4 regions of the Streptomyces sp. NPDC043870 genome follow, and region 4 is predicted to be linked to each of the others. Evidence: riboswitches for the same ligand, from Rfam matches in the RefSeq annotation. Region 4 holds a riboswitch; each other region holds the start of a gene.
What was found. Region 4 has a riboswitch for cobalamin ahead of cobN (cobaltochelatase subunit CobN). Riboswitches for the same ligand answer to the same signal wherever they lie in the genome.
Positions count from the first base shown of each region.

Region 1: it holds a riboswitch for cobalamin, as region 4 does, so the genes downstream of both, AC0699_RS06150 (cobalamin biosynthesis protein) here and cobN (cobaltochelatase subunit CobN) in region 4, are expected to answer to the same signal.
Region 2: it holds a riboswitch for cobalamin, as region 4 does, so the genes downstream of both, AC0699_RS18250 (ribonucleoside-diphosphate reductase subunit alpha) here and cobN (cobaltochelatase subunit CobN) in region 4, are expected to answer to the same signal.
Region 3: it holds a riboswitch for cobalamin, as region 4 does, so the genes downstream of both, AC0699_RS20370 (prenyltransferase/squalene oxidase repeat-containing protein) here and cobN (cobaltochelatase subunit CobN) in region 4, are expected to answer to the same signal.

Region 1 is NZ_JBWKDT010000003.1:357,760-362,202, reverse strand. Features, by position in the region: gene AC0699_RS06170 (inorganic phosphate transporter) at 1-202, shown strand, start outside; gene AC0699_RS06165 (hypothetical protein) at 218-439, shown strand; gene AC0699_RS06160 (alkene reductase) at 551-1,621, opposite strand; gene AC0699_RS06155 (MerR family transcriptional regulator) at 1,758-2,105, shown strand; cobalamin riboswitch at 2,191-2,345, shown strand; gene AC0699_RS06150 (cobalamin biosynthesis protein) at 2,377-3,327, shown strand; gene AC0699_RS06145 (cobyric acid synthase) at 3,324-4,443, shown strand, end outside.
Region 2 is NZ_JBWKDT010000013.1:18,424-22,866, forward strand. Features, by position in the region: gene AC0699_RS18250 (ribonucleoside-diphosphate reductase subunit alpha) at 1-1,569, opposite strand, end outside; cobalamin riboswitch at 1,700-1,842, opposite strand; partial or broken gene AC0699_RS18255 (hypothetical protein) at 1,895-2,207, opposite strand; gene AC0699_RS18260 (hypothetical protein) at 2,520-3,011, shown strand; gene pstC (phosphate ABC transporter permease subunit PstC) at 3,008-4,045, shown strand; gene pstA (phosphate ABC transporter permease PstA) at 4,047-4,443, shown strand, end outside.
Region 3 is NZ_JBWKDT010000015.1:125,406-129,848, reverse strand. Features, by position in the region: gene AC0699_RS20375 (SCO2322 family protein) at 1-566, opposite strand, end outside; gene AC0699_RS20370 (prenyltransferase/squalene oxidase repeat-containing protein) at 653-1,912, opposite strand; cobalamin riboswitch at 2,005-2,152, opposite strand; gene AC0699_RS20365 (MBL fold metallo-hydrolase) at 2,502-3,542, opposite strand; gene AC0699_RS20360 (hypothetical protein) at 3,785-4,432, shown strand; gene AC0699_RS20355 (CorA family divalent cation transporter) at 4,432-4,443, shown strand, end outside.
Region 4 is NZ_JBWKDT010000007.1:267,451-271,893, forward strand. Features, by position in the region: gene AC0699_RS12660 (precorrin-2 C(20)-methyltransferase) at 1-1,061, opposite strand, end outside; gene AC0699_RS12665 (precorrin-8X methylmutase) at 1,067-1,708, opposite strand; gene AC0699_RS12670 (cobalamin biosynthesis protein CobG) at 1,705-3,102, opposite strand; cobalamin riboswitch at 3,147-3,280, shown strand; gene cobN (cobaltochelatase subunit CobN) at 3,318-4,443, shown strand, end outside.

The DNA of each region.
Region 1 (4,443 bases), on a different contig from region 4:
CGCCGTCGGCGTGCTGCTGGTCGCGAGCTCCGCTGTGATCTGGTCGCTCTCGCGCCGCAAGCCGGTCGACCACACGAACGTCACCGACGACGAGGCCGCCGACGCCGAGCAGGCAGGCGCCACGGCGCTGGACGGCCTGAAGGTCACCATCCCCGCCCCGGCCGCCCCCGCCGGCGAGCCCGCCCCCACCGCCGCGGTGTAAGGAGGAAACGAAAGCATGAAGATCGACTGGGCAGCTCTCGGCTCCGTCTTCGGCGTGAGCCTCGTCGTCACCGTCGCCCTGGTGGGCTTGTTCACCCTGGGCATCGTGGGCCTCTCCAAGCAGGAAGCCGCCTCCGCGCAGGGAGGCTCCGCGGTCCTGGCCCGCACGGGTGCCTACGCCTGCTTCGCGCTGTGCGCGGCGGCGGTCGCGTACGGGATCTTCCTGATCGTCGCCTGATCCGGCAGCCCGCTTCGTCCGGTCCTGTGCCCCATCACCGGGGCGGAGGACCGGACGAAGGCCGTTGCAGCGCGGAAGGCCGGGCCCCCACGGCTACTGCCGCGGCGCAGGTCAGTGTTGATGACTGGAGTAGTCGAGGTACCCGGTGTCGCCGCCCTGGTACCACGTCTCCTGGTCGCTCTCGCGCAGCGGGAGTCCGAGACGGAGCCGCTCCACCAGGTCCGGGTTGGCGAGGTAGGCGCGGCCGTAGCTGATCAGGTCCGCTCCGAGGGCGAGCCAGTGCTCGCCGAGCGCCTTGTCGGTCGGCTTCGGGCCGATCTGCCCGCCCGGGTTGACGACGAACGCGCCGGGCCACGCCTTGCGCAGCCCGATGAGCACGTCGTCCTCGGCTGTGACCAGCGTATGGACGTAGGCGAGACCGATCGGGGCGAGCGCGTCCAACAGGGCCCCGTACAGCTGCGGCACGTCGTCCTCGACCATGTCCCAGACCTGGCCCCCGGGGGAGAGACGGATGCCGACACGGTCGGCGCCGATGGCGTCGGCGGTCGCCTCCACCGCCTCGACGGCGAAGCGGATGCGTCCGGTGATGGAGCCGCCGTAGGCGTCGGTGCGGCGGTTGGCGTTGGAGGACAGGAACTGCTGGATCAGATAGCCGTTCGCCCCGTGCAGCTCGACGCCGTCGAAACCGGCGTCGATCGCCCGGCGCGCCGCGTCGGCGAACACTTGCACCTCGCGCTTGACCTCGTCGGTCGACAGGGCCCGGGGGACGGGGGCGGGCAGGAGTCCCTTGGGGCCGGTGAACAGTTCGCCCTTCAGCGCGATCGCGGACGGTGCGACGGGGTGGTGGCCGACGGTCTCGGGATGCGCGACCCGGCCGGAGTGCATGAGCTGGGCGAAGATCCTCCCGCCGTTGGCGTGCACCGCGTCGGTCACCGGCCGCCACGCCGCGACCTGCTCATCACTGTGCAACCCGGGGGTGTTGGGGTTCGACTGCCCCTGCAGGCTCGGCTGCACCCCTTCGCTGACGATCAGGCCGGCGGTGGCGCGCTGGGCGTAGTAGGTCGCCGCCGACGCGGCGGGTATGCCGTCCTGTGTGGCGCGAGCCCGGGTCATAGGGGCCATCACGACCCGGTTGGGCAGTCGGAGGTTTGCTAGCTGGTAGCTCTCGAACAGGCTGGTCACAGTCATTCCCTTTGCTCTCGAGGAGGTGCTGGCCGGTCGTGAGTTACGCTAAAACCTGACGTTGACGTCAGAGGCAAGTCCTGTGGTCCGGATCATCGGTGGGGTCCCGATCACCGGGGAGGCATCGGGAGGCAATGTGCGCATCGGCGAGCTCGCCACCAGGACGGCCGTGAGCGTGCGCGCCCTGCGGTACTACGAGGAGCAGCAACTGCTCGCGTCGGAACGCAGCCCCAGCGGACAGCGCCGGTATCCGGAGAGCGCGATCGAGCGCGTCATCCTGATCCAGCAGCTGTATGCCGCGGGGCTGTCGAGCAAGACGATCCGGGGGCTCCTTCCCTGCATCAACACGGGAGTCAGCACACCGGAGTCCCTGGCGCTGCTGAAGGCCGAACGCGACCGGATCGGCGACCGGATCGGCGAACTGGTCAGCACCCGGGACCGGCTCGACGCCGTGATCGCCGCGGCCGAGGGGACGGAGCACTAGGTCGCGCGCCCGCGTGTGGGACTCCGTGCGGCTCCGTGTGGGACTCCGCACACTGTCCCGTCGCAGGTCAAGGGCGAGTTGACGGGTGTTCTCAGCCCGTGGTGGACTTCCGGAGCCATTTACGGCGGCAGAAGAGGAAGCCGGTGCGAATCCGGCGCGGTCCCGCCACTGTCACGGGCGCGTCCCCCTTCAACGGGACGCTCCCCGAAGCCAGGAACTCTCTCCCGCCGGTCACGTCGAGCCAGGGCGCGGACCCTGAGTGAGGACGAACATGCGTACAGAGCGGACCTTTGCATGCGGTGCCGCTGCCGGACTCGCCGGCGACCTGCTCCTCGGCGATCCGCGCCGTGGGCATCCGGTCGCCGCGTTCGGCCGGGCCGCCGCTGCCGTCGAGCGGGCGCTGTGGCGCGACCACCGAGGGTGGGGCGCGGTGCACACCGCTGTGTGCGCCGGGGGCGCCGTCGTCGCGGGCGCGCTGGCCGCTGCTTCCGTGCGCCGTTCCCGTACGGCATCGATCGCGCTGACCGCGGCCGCCACCTGGGCCGTGGTCGGCGGCACGTCGCTGGGGCGGGAGGCCCGGGCGATCGGCGGGGCGCTGGCGGCCGGGGACATCGAAGTCGCCCGGGAGCGGCTGCCCCATCTGTGCGGGCGTGACCCGCAGGCGCTGGACGGACCGGGGATCGCCCGGGCGGTCGTCGAGTCCGTCGCCGAGAACACCTCCGACGCGGTCGTCGGCGCCCTGGTGTGGGGGGCGCTCGGCGGGGTGCCGGGGCTCGTGGGCTTCCGTGCCGTGAACACCCTGGACGCGATGGTGGGCCACAAGTCGCCCCGCTACCGGCGGTACGGCTGGGCGTCGGCGCGGCTCGACGACGTCGCGGGCTGGCCGGGCGCCCGGCTGACTGCGGCACTGGCGACGGTCGCCGGCGGGAATCCCCGGGGTGCGGTACGGGCCTGGCGCGTGGATGCCGCGAAGCATCCGAGCCCCAACGCCGGCCCGGTGGAGGCGTCGTTCGCGGGGGCGCTCGGAGTGAGGCTCGGCGGGACCCTGTCCTACGGTGGGCGGGTCGAGCACCGGCCCGTACTCAACGGGGACGGCCGGGCCGTCGAAGTCGCGGACATCGAACGTGCGGTGCGGCTGTCGCGCCGCGTGGGGGTGCTGGCACTCGCGGCGTGCGCGGGCGCTCGGCTCGTATACGGGGCTGTCAGGGGGAGGCGTACATGAGTGGCGGTGGACTGCTGGTCGCCGGGACGACGTCGGACGCGGGCAAGAGCGTCGTCACGGCGGGGATCTGCCGATGGCTGGTGCGCCAGGGCGTGAAGGTCGCGCCCTTCAAGGGACAGAACATGTCCCTGAATTCGTTCGTGACGCGCGAGGGCGCGGAGATCGGCCGTGCGCAGGCCATGCAGGCGCAGGCGGCGCGGGTGGAGCCCTCAGCGCTGATGAACCCCGTACTGCTCAAGCCGGGCAGCGACCGGTCCAGCCAAGTCGTGCTGATGGGCAAGCCGGTGGGCGAGATGAGTGCGCGCGGGTTCTTCGGGGGGTCCGGGCCCACGGCGCAGCCGCAATCAGGTGCTGTGTCCCCCGGGAAAATGCTGCACGGCGGGCGGCAGCAGGCGCTGTTCGGGCCCGTCATGGAGTGCCTGGAGGAGCTGCGGGGCACCTATGACGCCGTGATCTGCGAGGGAGCCGGCAGCCCGGCCGAGATCAATCTGCGGCGCACGGACATCGTGAACATGGGCATCGCCCGGGCTGCGGGCTTCCCCGTGGTGGTGGTCGGGGACATCGACCGGGGCGGGGTGTTCGCGCAGTTCTTCGGTACGACGGCGCTGCTCGCCCCTGAGGACCAGGAGCTGATCGCCGGCTATCTGGTGAACAAGTTCCGCGGTGACGTCACGCTCCTGGAGCCGGGGCTGGAGATGCTGCACGGGCTCACCGGGCGGCGGACGTACGGTGTGCTGCCCTACGCACACGGGCTCGGCATCGACGAGGAGGACGGCCTGCGCGTCTCCCTGCGGGGTGCGGTACGCGAGTCCGTCGTCGCCCCGCCGGTCGGTGAGGACGTGCTGCGCGTCGCGGTCTGCGCCGTACCGCTGATGTCCAACTTCACCGATGTGGACGCACTGGCTGCCGAGCCGGGCGTGGTCGTGCGCTTCGTGGACCGCGCCGAGGAGCTCGCCGACGCCGACCTGGTCGTCGTGCCCGGAACACGCGGCACCGTGCGCGCCCTGGAGTGGCTGCGCGAACGGGGCCTCGCGGACGCGATCGCCCGCCGCGCGGCGCAGGGCCGTCCGGTGCTCGGCATCTGCGGTGGCTTCCAGGTGCTGGGCGAGCGGATCG
Region 2 (4,443 bases), on a different contig from region 4:
CATCCGCAGTTTGAAGAAGACGTCCTGGAGACCCATCGCGCCCAGGCCCACCGGGCGCCACTTGGCGTTGGAGCGGCCGGCCTGCTCGGTCGGGTAGAAGTTGATGTCGACGACCCGGTCGAGGAAGGTCACGGCGGTACGGACGGTCTCGTCCAGCCGCTCCCAGGCGATCTCCGCGCCGTCGGCTCCCTCTTCGACGAAGGCGCCGAGGTTGACCGAACCGAGGTTGCAGACCGCCGTCTCGCCGTCGTTGGTGACCTCGATGATCTCGGTGCAGAGATTGGAGGAGTGGACGACCGTGCCGGGCTCGGCGGTCTGGTTCGCGGTCCGGTTCGAGGCGTCCTTGAACGTCATCCAGCCGTTGCCGGTCTGGGCGAGCGTGCGCATCATGCGGCCGTAGAGGTCACGGGCCGGGATCGTCTTGCGCGCGAGCCCGGCGGCCTCCGCCTTGCGGTACGCGGCGTCGAAGTCGTCGCCCCACAGGTCGACCAGTTCGGGCACGTCGGCCGGTGAGAACAGCGACCACTCGGCGTCCGCGTTCACCCGGCGCATGAACTCGTCGGGGATCCAGTGCGCCAGGTTGAGGTTGTGCGTACGGCGCGCCTCCTCGCCCGTGTTGTCGCGCAGCTCCAGGAACTCCTCGATGTCCGCGTGCCAGGTCTCCAGGTAGACGCAGGCGGCGCCCTTGCGGCGGCCGCCCTGGTTCACGGCGGCGACCGAGGAGTCCAGCGTCCGCAGGAACGGCACGATGCCGTTGGAGTGGCCGTTGGTGCCGCGGATCAGCGAACCGCGGGAGCGGATGCGGGAGTAGGAGAGGCCGATGCCGCCCGCGTGCTTCGACAGCCTCGCGACCTGGTGGTAGCGGTCGTAGATCGAGTCCAGCTCGTCCAGCGGGGAGTCCAGCAGATAGCAGGATGACATCTGGGGGTGGCGCGTGCCGGAGTTGAAGAGGGTGGGGGAGGACGGCAGGTAGTCCAGCCGGCTCATCATCCCGTACAGCGCGGCGACTTCGTCGAGAGCCCGGACCGAGTCGTCCTCCGCCAGGCCGGCGGCTACGCGCAGCATGAACTGCTGCGGTGTCTCGATGACCTTGCGGGTGATCGGGTGCCGGAGGAGATAGCGGCTGTAGAGGGTGCGCAGGCCGAAGTAGCCGAAGCGGTCGTCGCCGGCGGGGTCGATGAGCGTGTCGAGGCGCCCGGCGTGGGTCTGTACGAACGCGGCCGTGCGGTCCGCGATCAGGCCCTCGCGGTGGCCGACGGCGACGGAGCCGGAGAAGGCGGCCGCCCCCTGTGAGGCGGCCTCCTCCGCGATGGTGAGGGTGAGCAGCCGGGCGGCGAGCCGTGAGTAGGCCGGGTCCTCCGAGATCAGTCCGGCGGCCGCTTCGGTGGCCAGCTCGCGCAGTTCGGCCTCGTCCGAGCCCGCGTGACGGCCCCGGAGCGCGGCGGCGGCGACGCGGCCCGGGTCGGTGTCGGGGAGATCGGCGGTGAGGTCGGTAAGGGTCCGCAGCAGCGCGGTACCTGGCCCGTCGGGCAGCTTCGTTGAAGCAGGATCGGGCGGCGCGATGGTCACGGGGTGCTCTCCCTCGCTCGGCTGGGGGCCGGCGGGGCACAGGGGCACGGGCGCACGCGTCTGAGAGCCGGTGCGCCGCGTCCACCGGCCTGTTCCGCGAGGCCCGGACGTGTCGGCACCCGGGCCGGACGGACCGGGTGCGTTGCCGACAGGTCCTCGGACTCGTGGGTATGCAAAGGAGCGAATGCAGACCAACTCACCGTTGCGGGACAGTTCCGGATTTCCACCGGATTCCCCTGCTGCGGCAACGGAGTCGAGCATACATGTAGGGGCGGGTCGATGCCGCGCCCCCCACATGTTGTGTCGCGGTGGTGTGGCTCACCCCTCAGAGCTCAAGCGCGTACGTCAGCAGGGGATCGAGGCCTGTCAGCGGTTCCCAGTCCCGCCCCGGGGTCCGTACGAAGCCCAGACGCTCATGGATGCGTTGGGCGCCACGCATCCGCCGCTGGGTCGACAACACCAGCCGACGGCACCCCTCGAGGGCCCGGGCCCGCTCGACCGGACACATCCCGCAGCACGGCGAGACAGGGGTCCTGCTCCCCGAAGTCCAGCAGTCCGTCCCCGAGATACGCCTGCGCGGTGAGTTCCCCGAGGGCGTCGTACTCTTCCGGCTCCAACGGTCTGATGGTCGCATCCATCCCGGCGGTCTGCCGCGAACAGGCCACGTGATTCCGGTTCCGCAGGTCACGGGCTTCCAGGGGCCGGCGGTCGTCCGGGGCCGGGGCGGAGGCCGCGCAGCGTCACCGGAACCGTGATCACGATTACCTTGAGTTCCCCGGAGCTTCCCATTCATTTTCCCTCCGTTCGGCCTTCACCTCGCCGTGCACACAGGCCCTACACAAGCCGCGAGCGTCGGGTGCGCTCGGGGATGTCTTCCCGCCACAGGCGAAGAGCGCATGGGCGGAGGACGGGAGGGGGTGGTTTCGATGGTTCGGCCGCGGTTCTTGTACGTGATGCGCGTATCGCCGCAGAGACCTGAGGAGGAGAAGCCGGTCGGGTGGCGGCTGATCGGGGCGAACAACCGCGAACTGGGACGCAGCGCCGAAGCGTTCGCCGGCCCCGAGGACTGCGCTGCCGCGCTGATCGAACTGCGTGAGAAGGTCGCCGAGGCCCGTGTGCTGCTCTCCATGCCGGACGCGGCGGGCAGCTGGACATGGCGCCTCGAACTCGACGGGCGGGCCGTCGCGGTCGCGGGCCGGCCCTATCAGCGCCAGCGCGAATGCCAGTACAACCTCAGCCAGTTCCTGGCGGCCGTTCCCGTGGCCCGGCTGGCCGAGGGGATGCCCAGCAGGCCCCGGCTGCGCGGAGTGCCGCTGCGCGGGGCCGCGGAACCGGCGTCCACGTGTGCGGAGCAGGACGACGAGGGCCACGCGCCGGCGGCCGGGTCCCTCGCACGGACCGACTCCCCCACGCGGGCCGTCGCCGGGGCGGGTGCCCGATGACGCTTGCCATGCCCGGGCTCCACAAGCCCGAGCCGGATCCCGACCACGCGGACGCGGCGGACAAGCCCCGCTCACTGCGCAGCAGGGGAGTACTGGCGGACCGGATCTTCCGGGGAGGCGCGCGCGGCAGCGGCGCCATCGTGCTGGTCGTCATGCTGCTGGTCGGCGTCTTCCTCACCTACCGCGCCAAGCAGGCACTCGACGTCGCCGGGTTCTCGTTCCTGACCACATCGGCGTGGGAGCCGGACTCCCATCGCTTCGGCATCGCCGCGGTGATCACCGGCACCGTGCTCATCGGCCTCGTGGCGATCTGTATCGCGGTCCCGCTCGCGATGGGCACCGCCCTGTACATCTCGGAGTACGCGCCGCGGAAGCTGAAGCGGACACTCGTCAGCCTCGTCGACCTCATGGCCGCGGTGCCGAGTGTGGTCTACGGCCTGTGGGGCGCCTTCTTCCTGCAGGGGTACATCGTCGGGCTCTCCCGCTGGCTCACCACCTACTTCTCCTGGATCCCGCTCTTCGAGGTCGACGGGGCCGATCCCACCGACCCGCTGGAGACCACGACCGTCTACACCTCCTCCACCTTCATCGCGGGCGTCGTCGTGGCGCTCATGGTCACGCCGATCGCCTGCTCGGTGATGCGCGAGACCTTCTCCCAGGCGCCTCCGGGCGAACGGGAGGGCGCATTCGCCCTCGGCGCGACCCGGTGGGGAATGATCCGCGCGGTCGTCCTTCCCTTCGGCTGGGGCGGTGTGATCGGCGGGACCATGCTGGGCCTCGGCCGGGCCCTCGGCGAGACGATCGCCGTCTTCATGATCATCTCCCCTGTCTTCGCCGTGCAGCCGCACATCCTGCAGAACGGCGCCAACTCGGTGTCGGCGCTGATCGCCCTGCGCTACGGCTCGGCGAGCGAGTTCGGCATGTCCGCCCTGATGGCCGCGGGACTCGCGCTGTTCCTTATGACCCTTGTCGTGAACTTCATCGCCTCGTCGATCGCGGCCCGCAGCCGCTCCGGCAGCGGGGCGGAGGCCTGAGATGACCGACCTGCTCAAGGAAGACGTCCGCGCACAGCAGCCCGCGCGGACCGTACGGCCGGCGGCCGGGGTACGGGACGACTCCCCGGAAGTCCGCCGGAACACCTCGTCCGTGCACGCCTCCGACCTCCTCGCCCTGGCGGGCGCCGCCGTGGGATCGCTCGCACTGACGGTGCTGCTGTTCGTCTGGGTGGCCCCGTTCGACTCGGTCCTGGGCTTCGTCGTCGTCGCCTATCTGTTCTTCCTCGGCCTGTACGCGGTGCTCGTCTCGTTCGACGAGAGCAGCGTGGCGGTACGGGACAAGGTCGCAGCGGTGCTCTGGCAGAGCCTGGCCGCACTGCTGCTGGCCGCTCTGGTCCTGGTCGTGGTGTACACCCTGTGGCGCGGCCACTCCGCGC
Region 3 (4,443 bases), on a different contig from region 4:
GCGGACTCCGGGGAGGACTCCGAGGAGGACTGCGGGGCCGCTGTCGTCGACGGGGCGTCGCCCGACACCTGTTCGCCGCAGCCCGTCCTCGGGTAGCCGGAGATCGCGCACAGCAGCGCATCCGTGTTGTAGCGCAGGGGCTCGGCCACCGCGGCGAGGGCCTCCGCGCTGGTGGCGTCGGGACGGACCTGCGCACAGCCGGTGCGCGGGGCGGGCGGCGTCTCGCCCCCCGGCGCGTCGGCGGGGGTGCCGAAGTCGACGATCACGCCGACGCGCTTGGTGCCGGCCTTCGCGGGGGTGCCCGCGCACAGCGCGGCGAAGCCGGGCGCGGTCCGGGGCTTGGCCGAGTCCTGCGAGTCCGCGCTGACGGAGAAGCGGAATCCGTCCACCGTGCCATCGGCCGGCCGGGCCGTGGCCGGGCCCTGGGTGGCGTACGCCCAGGCCCCGCCGTCGGACTGCCAGAACGACCAGTACCGGTAGCCCGCCGCCTGCGCGGACCCCGCGCCGCCCAGCACGGTGAGCGTGACGCCGAGGGCGAGGACGAGCGCGGTCAGTCGTGCAGGCACGACCGTGCCCGCCCCTGCGCGTATCCCGTACCCCCGCGCACCGCGGGAGCGGGCTCGGGGGCGAGTGCGGTCGGTCGCCCCCGGCATCACTGCTGCTGGTTCTTCCGGCGACCGCTGATCAGGAAGCCGATGCCCGCGCCGGCCGCGACACCCGCGCCGACGATCCACCAGATACCGGCGCTGTCGCCGCCCTTGTCCGTCTCGTCGTCGGAGTCGCCCTCGCGCGGCTGCGGCGTGGCCGTGTCGGTGGCTGTGGGCGCGGGGCCGGTCGCGTTCAGCTGCTCGACCAGGTCGGCACCGCCGAAGTCGCGCGGGTCGGCGCCGGACGCGTGCGCGGCGAGGATGAGCTGCGCGTACGCGGCAGGTCCGGCGTCCTTCGCCCAGGCGGCGGAGTTCTTCTCCAGCCAGGCCACCGCACCGGCCGCCTTGTCACTGTGTCCGGCGGCGGACAGGGCGAGCACCGCGTCCGCGGTGTTGCCGAAGTCCGGCAGCGGGGCCGGGTCGGTCGCGCCGGGCAGCGGGGGCGAATCCAGGTGCCCGGTCTTCGCCAGCGCCTTCGTGAGGTACGCGGCGCCGTTGCGCGCGGCCTGCTCCGGAGTCGCCCTGGCCGGGGTGGCGCACTTGGGTTCCCCGTCCGGCTTCGGGCCACCGACGATCATGCCGCGGCCCAGTCCGCCGAGCACGGCCGCCGCCGTGGCGTCGCCGTTCGCGAGCAGCTTGCCCGCCTTGTCCGGCTGGTACGCGAACGCCCCGCCGCCCGTCGCGTCGGCACACGGGATCGCGAAGGAGACGAGTGCGTCGTAGGGGGTCCTGCCGTCCTTCGACTTCACGTCGCCCGGCTTGGCCTGCGCCGCGGCGAAGGCGCCGATCACGATCGACGTGGAGTTGGCGTCGGACGGCATGCCCGGGTTGTAGCTCCAGCCGCCGTCCGCGTTCTGCACGGACTTCAGCCACGCGAGGCCCTTGTTGACGGCGTCCTGGTGCCCGCCGAGGGCGCGCAGGGACTGCACCGCGGCCGCCGTTGCGTTGGTGTCCAGCATCGTCTTCGCGTCGCACGGCTTGCTGACGTCCGCGCGGTACGAGGCGAAGCCGCCGTTCGCGCACTGCTGCCCGGTCAGCCAGTCGACGGACTTCGCGGCGGGCACGGTCCGCATGACGTCCTGCGCGAGCAGCGCCAGCGACTGCCGCCAGACACCGTCGTACGTCGGGTCCTTCGTGCCGTACAGCCCGGCCGGGACCGTGGGCGAGGGAGAAGGGGTGGGCGCGGCCGTCGCGGCCGGGGCACCGGCCACGCAGAGCACGGCGGAAGCGGCGGCGAGCGCTGCTGCGCTGCGGCGAACGGTCATGGCGGACTGTGCCTCTCCTGTCGGGAGCCGGGCACAGGCACGCTGAGGCACCAGGCTCCGGCGCCGTATACCTCGACGGTGCCGGCCACCGGACGGTCCCGATGGCGCGAGCCGGTCACTCCGGTACGAGGCATTCCGACTCACCGCCTGCGACGGCGGCTCACGGTTGCGGGTCAGTGCCGGATTTACACCGGCTTCCCCCCGTACGGTGTGATGACGACTCGCACACTCTACCGGTCCGTATTCCGGGCCCCCGGGGACGGTCGGCGCCATGCGCGGCCGGGCGCGCGGTCTGCCCCGCGGTCCGGGTCGGGGTCCGGAGTCGCAGTCTGTCCCCGCGGTCCGGGGTCGCGGTCTGTCCCGGCGGTCCGGGGTTGCGGTCCGTGCGCGCGGTCTGTCCCGGCGGTCCGGGGTCGCGGCGCGGGGTGCGGTCCGCCCCGCGTCCGGGGCCGTCGCCATGGGATCGTCGGGTCGTCGGGTCGTCGGGTCGTCGGGTCGCCGACACAATGACCGCCATGACGTGCTCGCTGCCGGGCCCGCGCGGACGCGCCCGCCGGAATGCCGCCGCCCGGGCCGACGGGGACGGGCGTCAGCGGGCCGCCACGTACGCCACCGGATCACTGCCCGCCACCGCCTCCGCCCGCCCCAGCTTCACCAGGCGGCGCACATGGGCCTCCGCCTCCGAGACCGCGATGTTCCGTGAGCCGTAGGGGATCTGCTCCCAGGGGCGGTTCCACTCCATGCGCTCGGCCAGCTGCCACGGAGTGAGCGGCGCGGCGAGGAGTTCCAGCAGTCCGCCGAGCCGCTCCTCGTGGTGAGCGAGCAGCTCGCGGACTCGTGCGGGGGCGTCGGTGAAGGCGTGCTGGTGCGCCGGGAGCACTTCGGCGACTCCGAGGCGGCCCACACGCTCCAGGGAGTCGAGGTAGTCGCCGAGCGGGTCGGTGACGGTGGAGTCGTCGGGGTCTTCGTAGAGGCCGATGTGCGGGGTGATCCCCGGCAGCAGGTGGTCGCCGGAGAAGAGCCGTCCAACGCCGGGGAGGTTTGCCGGATGGTCCTCCTCCAGGTGCAGACAGACGTGCCCGGGGGTGTGGCCGGGCGTCCATATCGCGCGCAGCCGACGGCCGGCCAGGTCTACCAGCTCCCCGGGAACGATCTCCCGGTCGGGCAGGGCGGCCCGGAGCCCGGGCAGGGTGCGCATCCGGCCTTCGGTGCGCGCCGCGCGCAGCGGGGCGAGATGCTCCTCGGGGGCGCCGACGGCGGCGAGCTTGTCGGCCAGGTAGTCGAGCCAGGCGCCGGGCTGTGCCGCGCGGGTGCGGCGTACGACGGCGGTGTCGGCCGCATGCATCGCGATCCAGGCGCCGGACGCCTCGCGCACCTGTCCGGACAGTCCGTGGTGGTCGGGGTGGTGGTGGGTGATGACGACGCCGTGGACGTCGGCCACCGAGGTGCCGATGGCGGACAGGCCCTCGGTGAGGGCCGTCCAGGAGGCCGGATCGTCCCAGCCGGTGTCGATGAGGACGGGGCCGCGGACGGTGTCGAGGACATGGACCAGGGTGTGGCCGAGTGGGTTGTCCGGGATGGGGACCTGGAGGGACCAGACGCCTCCGCCGTGCTGGATCACCTGTGGCATGCGTCCTCGAATCTCCGGAGGCGGCAGGGGCATTGCTCACTATAACGAGAACTGATGGACCGTCAGAACAGCCCGGGGGAGTTTGCCGGGATCCCCGGCCGGCCTGCGCCTCGGATGTCGCCACACCGAAGATCATTCTGGTTGAAGGTTCTTGCACCGACATGACAGGGAGCACTCGCTGCGATCCACTGGGAAGAGGACCTCATGTGCGTCGACAGCGAGGAAAAGCACTGGGAGGACCCGTGGACACCACAGGCCGCTTTGCTCGCCGGGCCGCCACCGCGAGCCTGACCGCCGTTCTGATCGCCGCAGGGACGGGCGGGGCCACCGCCGCCGGCACGCCCGACGGCTTCGCCCGCACAGGCGGCCTCCACGCCTCCGCCGCCGTCTCCGCCTCCGCCGACTGGATCTCGGTCACCGGCCCGCCTCGCAGCATCACCGCCGAGTGGGTCGAGACCATCGACAAACCCACCGGCATCTCGGTCAAGATGCCCGGCAAGGCCGAAACCCAGGAAGTCTCCATCCCTCTCGGCTCCAAGTCCGTCCAGATGCGTATCTACAAGGTCGAGGACGGGAACAAGCGCTTTGCGTTCCAGGTCGCGGACGCTTCGGGAATTGACCTCAAGGGTGAGCTGGACAAGGTCATCCAAGGCGCTGCTGCCTCGATCAGCGGGACCGTGACCAGTAACCGCCCCGTAACAGTCGACGGCCGCCCCGCCCGCGAGGGCCGTATCACGTTCAACAGCGACGGCGTCCCGAGTGTGATCCTCGTCCGTGTCATTGCCGCTGACGGCCAGCTTGTCGTGCTTGCGGCCAGTGGCCCGGCTGACAACGAGAAGGACCTGAACCAGCTCTACAAGCGCTTCACCAGCAGCCTGCGCATCCCCTGATGATCGTATCC
Region 4 (4,443 bases):
ACGCGTACGGGAACGTCCGCGTACGGCTCCTGGGAGGCGGCCTCCAGCACCGCCGTGGCCATCGCGAAGACCCCCGGGTCACCACCCGAGACCACCGCCACCCGCCGCCCGCGCCGCGCGAGGTCCAGCGCGAACTCGGCGCGCTCCGACTCCACCTTGTTGTCGGAGCCGTGCCGCCGCTGGCCGGGCCGTACCGGCACCCGGTCCAGGTAGGTCGTGTAGCCGACCAGATCGTCGGCGGAGGCGAGCGCCCCTCGCGTCTCGGGCGTCAGCCACAGCGGCCCCGCCGGGCCGGTGCCCACGACGACGACCTCGCCCTGCGGACGCGTCTTCGGCCGCACCTCGTCGATGCGGCTCGGCAGCACCGCCACCGAGAAGTACGGCACGGACTCCGGATCCACCTCGGCCAGCGGCTCCGTACGCTCGCCCGGCATCGTCGCCCGCTCCACGTACCGCGCGTCGTCCAGCCGCCCCGCGCGCTCCAGCGCCCGGCGCACCGCCGGGAAGGTCCGCCCCAGCTTCATCACCACAGCGGAGTCGGTCGAGGCGAGACGGGCCGTCAGCTCCTCCTCGGGCAGCGTGCCCGGGATGATCGTCAGCACCTCCTCGGCCTCCACGAGCGGCTGTCCGAGCCGGGCCGCGGCCGCGCTGACCGACGTGACCCCGGGGATCACCTCGGTCGGGTACCGGTGGGCCAGCCGCTTGTGCATGTGCTGGTACGAGCCGTAGAAGAGCGGGTCGCCCTCCGCGAGCACGGCCACGGTCCGCCCCGCGTCGAGATGCGCCGCGAGCCGCTCCGCGGCCTCCTCGTAGAAGTCGTTGAGCGCGCCGCGGTAGCCGCCGGGGTGATCGGTGGTCTCGACCGTGATCGGGTACATCAGCCGCTCTTCGATGTGGTCGGAGCGCAGGTGCTTCGCCACGATCGAGCGCGCGATGGAACGGCCGTGCCGTGCGCTGTGGTACGCCACGACGTCCGCCTCGGCGATGACCTCCACCGCGCGCAGGGTCATCAACGACGGATCGCCGGGCCCCAGCCCGACGCCGTAGAGCTTCCCGGTCACGTCGCTCACTCCGCCTCACTCGCTATCGCGTTGATCGCTGCCGCGGCCATGGCGCTGCCGCCGCGCCGCCCGCGCACCACCAGGTGCTCCAGGCCCGAACCGTGCACGGCGAGCGCGTCCTTGGACTCGGCCGCGCCGATGAAACCGACCGGCACGCCGATGACGGCGGCCGGGCGGGGCGCGCCCTCCTCGATCATCTCCAGGAGCCGGAAGAGTGCGGTGGGCGCGTTGCCGACGGCGACGACCGCGCCGTCGAGGCGGTCGCGCCACAGCTCCAGCGCGGCCGCGCTGCGCGTCGTACCGAGTTCGGCGGCGAGCGCGGGCACGGACGGGTCGGAGAGCGTGCATATCACGTCGTTGTCCGCGGGCAGCCGCTTGCGGGTGACACCGCTGGCGACCATCTGGGCGTCGCAGAGGATGGGTGCGCCGGCACGCAGGGCCGCGCGTGCGCGGGCCACCACGCCGGGCGAGTAGGCGAGATCGCGGACGAGGTCGGTCATGCCGCAGGCGTGGATCATCCGCACCACGACCTGGCTGACGTCGGCGGGCAGCGCGGCGAGATCGGCCTCGGCGCGGATCGTGGCAAAGGACTGGCGGTAGATCTCCGCGCCGTCCTTCTCGTAGTCGAACACTGTGCTCTCGCTCATCTCGTGACGGTCTTCGTGGCGGTCTTCGTGGCGGTCGTCGGGACGGTCGTGGTCCGTGCCGCCGCGACGGCGTCGGCCAGTCCCCGGTCTGTCGGTACGCCGGTCGGCCCGTCGACCGGTACGCCGGCGCCGGGCACGGTCACCCGGTACGTGCCGTCCGCCGTGGCCAGGACGTCCACGTACTGCCCGTGCGGATGTCCGCACCGTCGCTCGCAGCCGGACCAGTACACGGGCAGGCCGCCCCGGCCGGGTGTCGCGTCGGTCCGTACGTCGGCCAGCGACTTGGCGCATCCGGGCCGGCCTGTGCAGGCGCCGACGCCGTACCAGGGGGAGTCGGCGCCGGTGATCAGCCCGGCCTCGCCGAGCTGCGCCAGCCGCTCCTCGGCCGCCGCGCGGTCGGCGAACCCGGGCACGACGACTCCGCGCCACGGCGTGAGCCGTACCTCGTCCGCGGGCGCGGGCAGCAGCGCGCGGACCTGCGCGACGGTGAGCCGTCCGAGCGGGGCGGCGACGGAGAGGGCCCAGCCGCCGGGCCCTTCGACGACCCCGGGCCGGGGTTCCGCCTCACGGCCGAAGGCCGTACGGGGGTCCGGGGGCGTGCCCCCCACGCGGCGGAGCCGCAGATCGACACCGCCGGGGAGGGGCGGAGCGGGCAAAGGTTCCGCAGCAATGCCCGCCCGTTCCAGATGCGCCCCCACGGCAATGTCCTGCCCACCGGGCAGCTCCCGCACCCGCCACGCCCCCGTGCCCGCCGCGGCCGCCGCCGCGAGGAAGGCTTCCGAGGCGGCGAGGGCCGCGCGCGGGGCATCGGCAGCGCGGACGCGAAACGCCTGGTCCCCGACGCGTACGAGCGCCGAGCCGCCGGTCTCTGCGAGCAAGGTCACATCCGCACCGAGGCCCGCCACATCCCCGCGCCCGTCGTCCAGGGCGAACAGGAACCGCCCGGACAGCCCGGCCGCCCAGTCGCTCGCGCACAGCAGTACGTCCAGTTCGCGCGCCCACAACTGGACGTCGCCGTAACCGAGTCCGTCGAGTCCGGCGAGCGGTGAGGCCAGCACGTTGCGCACCCGCTCGTGCGTGTCCGAGGGCAACAGCCCGGCCTCCCGCAGCACTCCCGCGAGCGGCGCCCCGCACCCCTCGCCGAGGCCGCGCAGCTCCGCGTTTCCCCGGGAGGTGATGCTCAGCGCCCCGTCGCCGAGCCGCTCCGCCGCAGCGGCCAGGGCTTCGGCCTGACGAGCCGTCAAGAAGCCTGCGGGCAACCGGAGTCGGGCCAGCTGCCCGTCGTCCGCCGCGTGGAGCCGCAGCGCGCCCGGGCATGCGTCTCCCCGGTCCCGAATGCGGGGTTCGTCCCGGTCCGGGGGTGTTGGCGGTGTGGGCGGCATGGCGGCGAGCATACCCACGTCATTCCAGGTGGCCGCCCTGCCGGCAAGGGCCAGCCTCTACTATGCAGAACGGCACGGGGTCCCAGGGCCCTAGGGAGGAAGCCCGGTGAGAATCCGGCGCGGTCCCGCCACTGTGAGCCGGGCCCCCGGGACCCGGCAAGTCAGGAACTCCCGCCGTCCTACGACCACCCGGGGCGCGGACACCCCGAGGAAGGCCTGCGCACGCGATGACGCACGCGACGATCCTGCTGCTGTCGACCTCTGACACCGACCTGCTCAGCGCCCGCGCGGCCGAGGGCAACGACGGCCCGGTGGCGTACCGCTTCGCCAATCCCTCCCGGCTCCCGCTCGACGAGCTGCCGGCCCTCCTCGACGGCACCGACCTCGTCGTCGTACGGCTCCTCGGCGGTATCCGCGCCTGGCAGGAGGGTCTGGACCAGCTGCTGGCCCAGGACCGGCCCGTGGTCGTCCTCACCGGCGAACAGGCCCCCGACGCCCAGCTGATGGAGGCCTCCACCGTCCCGGTCGGGATCGCCGCCGAGGCGCACGCCTACCTCGCGCACGGCGGTCCGGGCAATCTGGAGCAGCTCGCCCGTTTCCTGTCGGACACGGTCCTGCTCACCGGTCATGGCTTCGAGCCCCCGGCCCCGGCGCCCACCTGGGGCCCCCTGGAACGCGAGGCGAAGAGCACCAGCGGCACCAGCGGCCCCACCATCGCCGTGCTCTACTACCGCGCCCACCACATGAGCGGGAACACCGCCTTCGTCGGCGCCCTCTGCGACGCCGTCGAGGACGCGGGCGGCCGGGCCCTCCCGCTCTACGTGGCGTCGCTGCGCGCCCCCGAGCCGGAGCTCCTCGAACAGCTCCGCGGCGCCGACGCCATCGTCACGACCGTCCTCGCGGCCGGCGGCACCAGGCCCGCCGAGGCACAGGCCGGCGGTGACGACGAGTCCTGGGACGCGGGCGCGCTCGCCGCGCTCGACGTGCCCGTCCTGCAGGCGCTGTGCCTGACCGGGTCGCGCAGCAGCTGGGAGGAGAACGACGAGGGCCTGTCCCCGTTGGACGCCGCCAGCCAGGTCGCGGTCCCGGAGTTCGACGGCCGCCTCATCACCGTCCCGTTCTCCTTCAAGGAGATCGACGAGGACGGCCTCCCGGCCTATGTCCCCGACCCCGAGCGCGCTGCCCGCGTCGCCGGGATCGCCGTACGCCACGCCCGTCTGCGCCACATTCCGAACGCCGAGAAGCGGCTGGCTCTCGTCCTGTCCGCGTACCCGACGAAGCACTCCCGCATCGGCAACGCCGTCGGCCTCGACACCCCCGCCTCCGCGGTCTCGCTCCTGCGCCGGCTCCAGG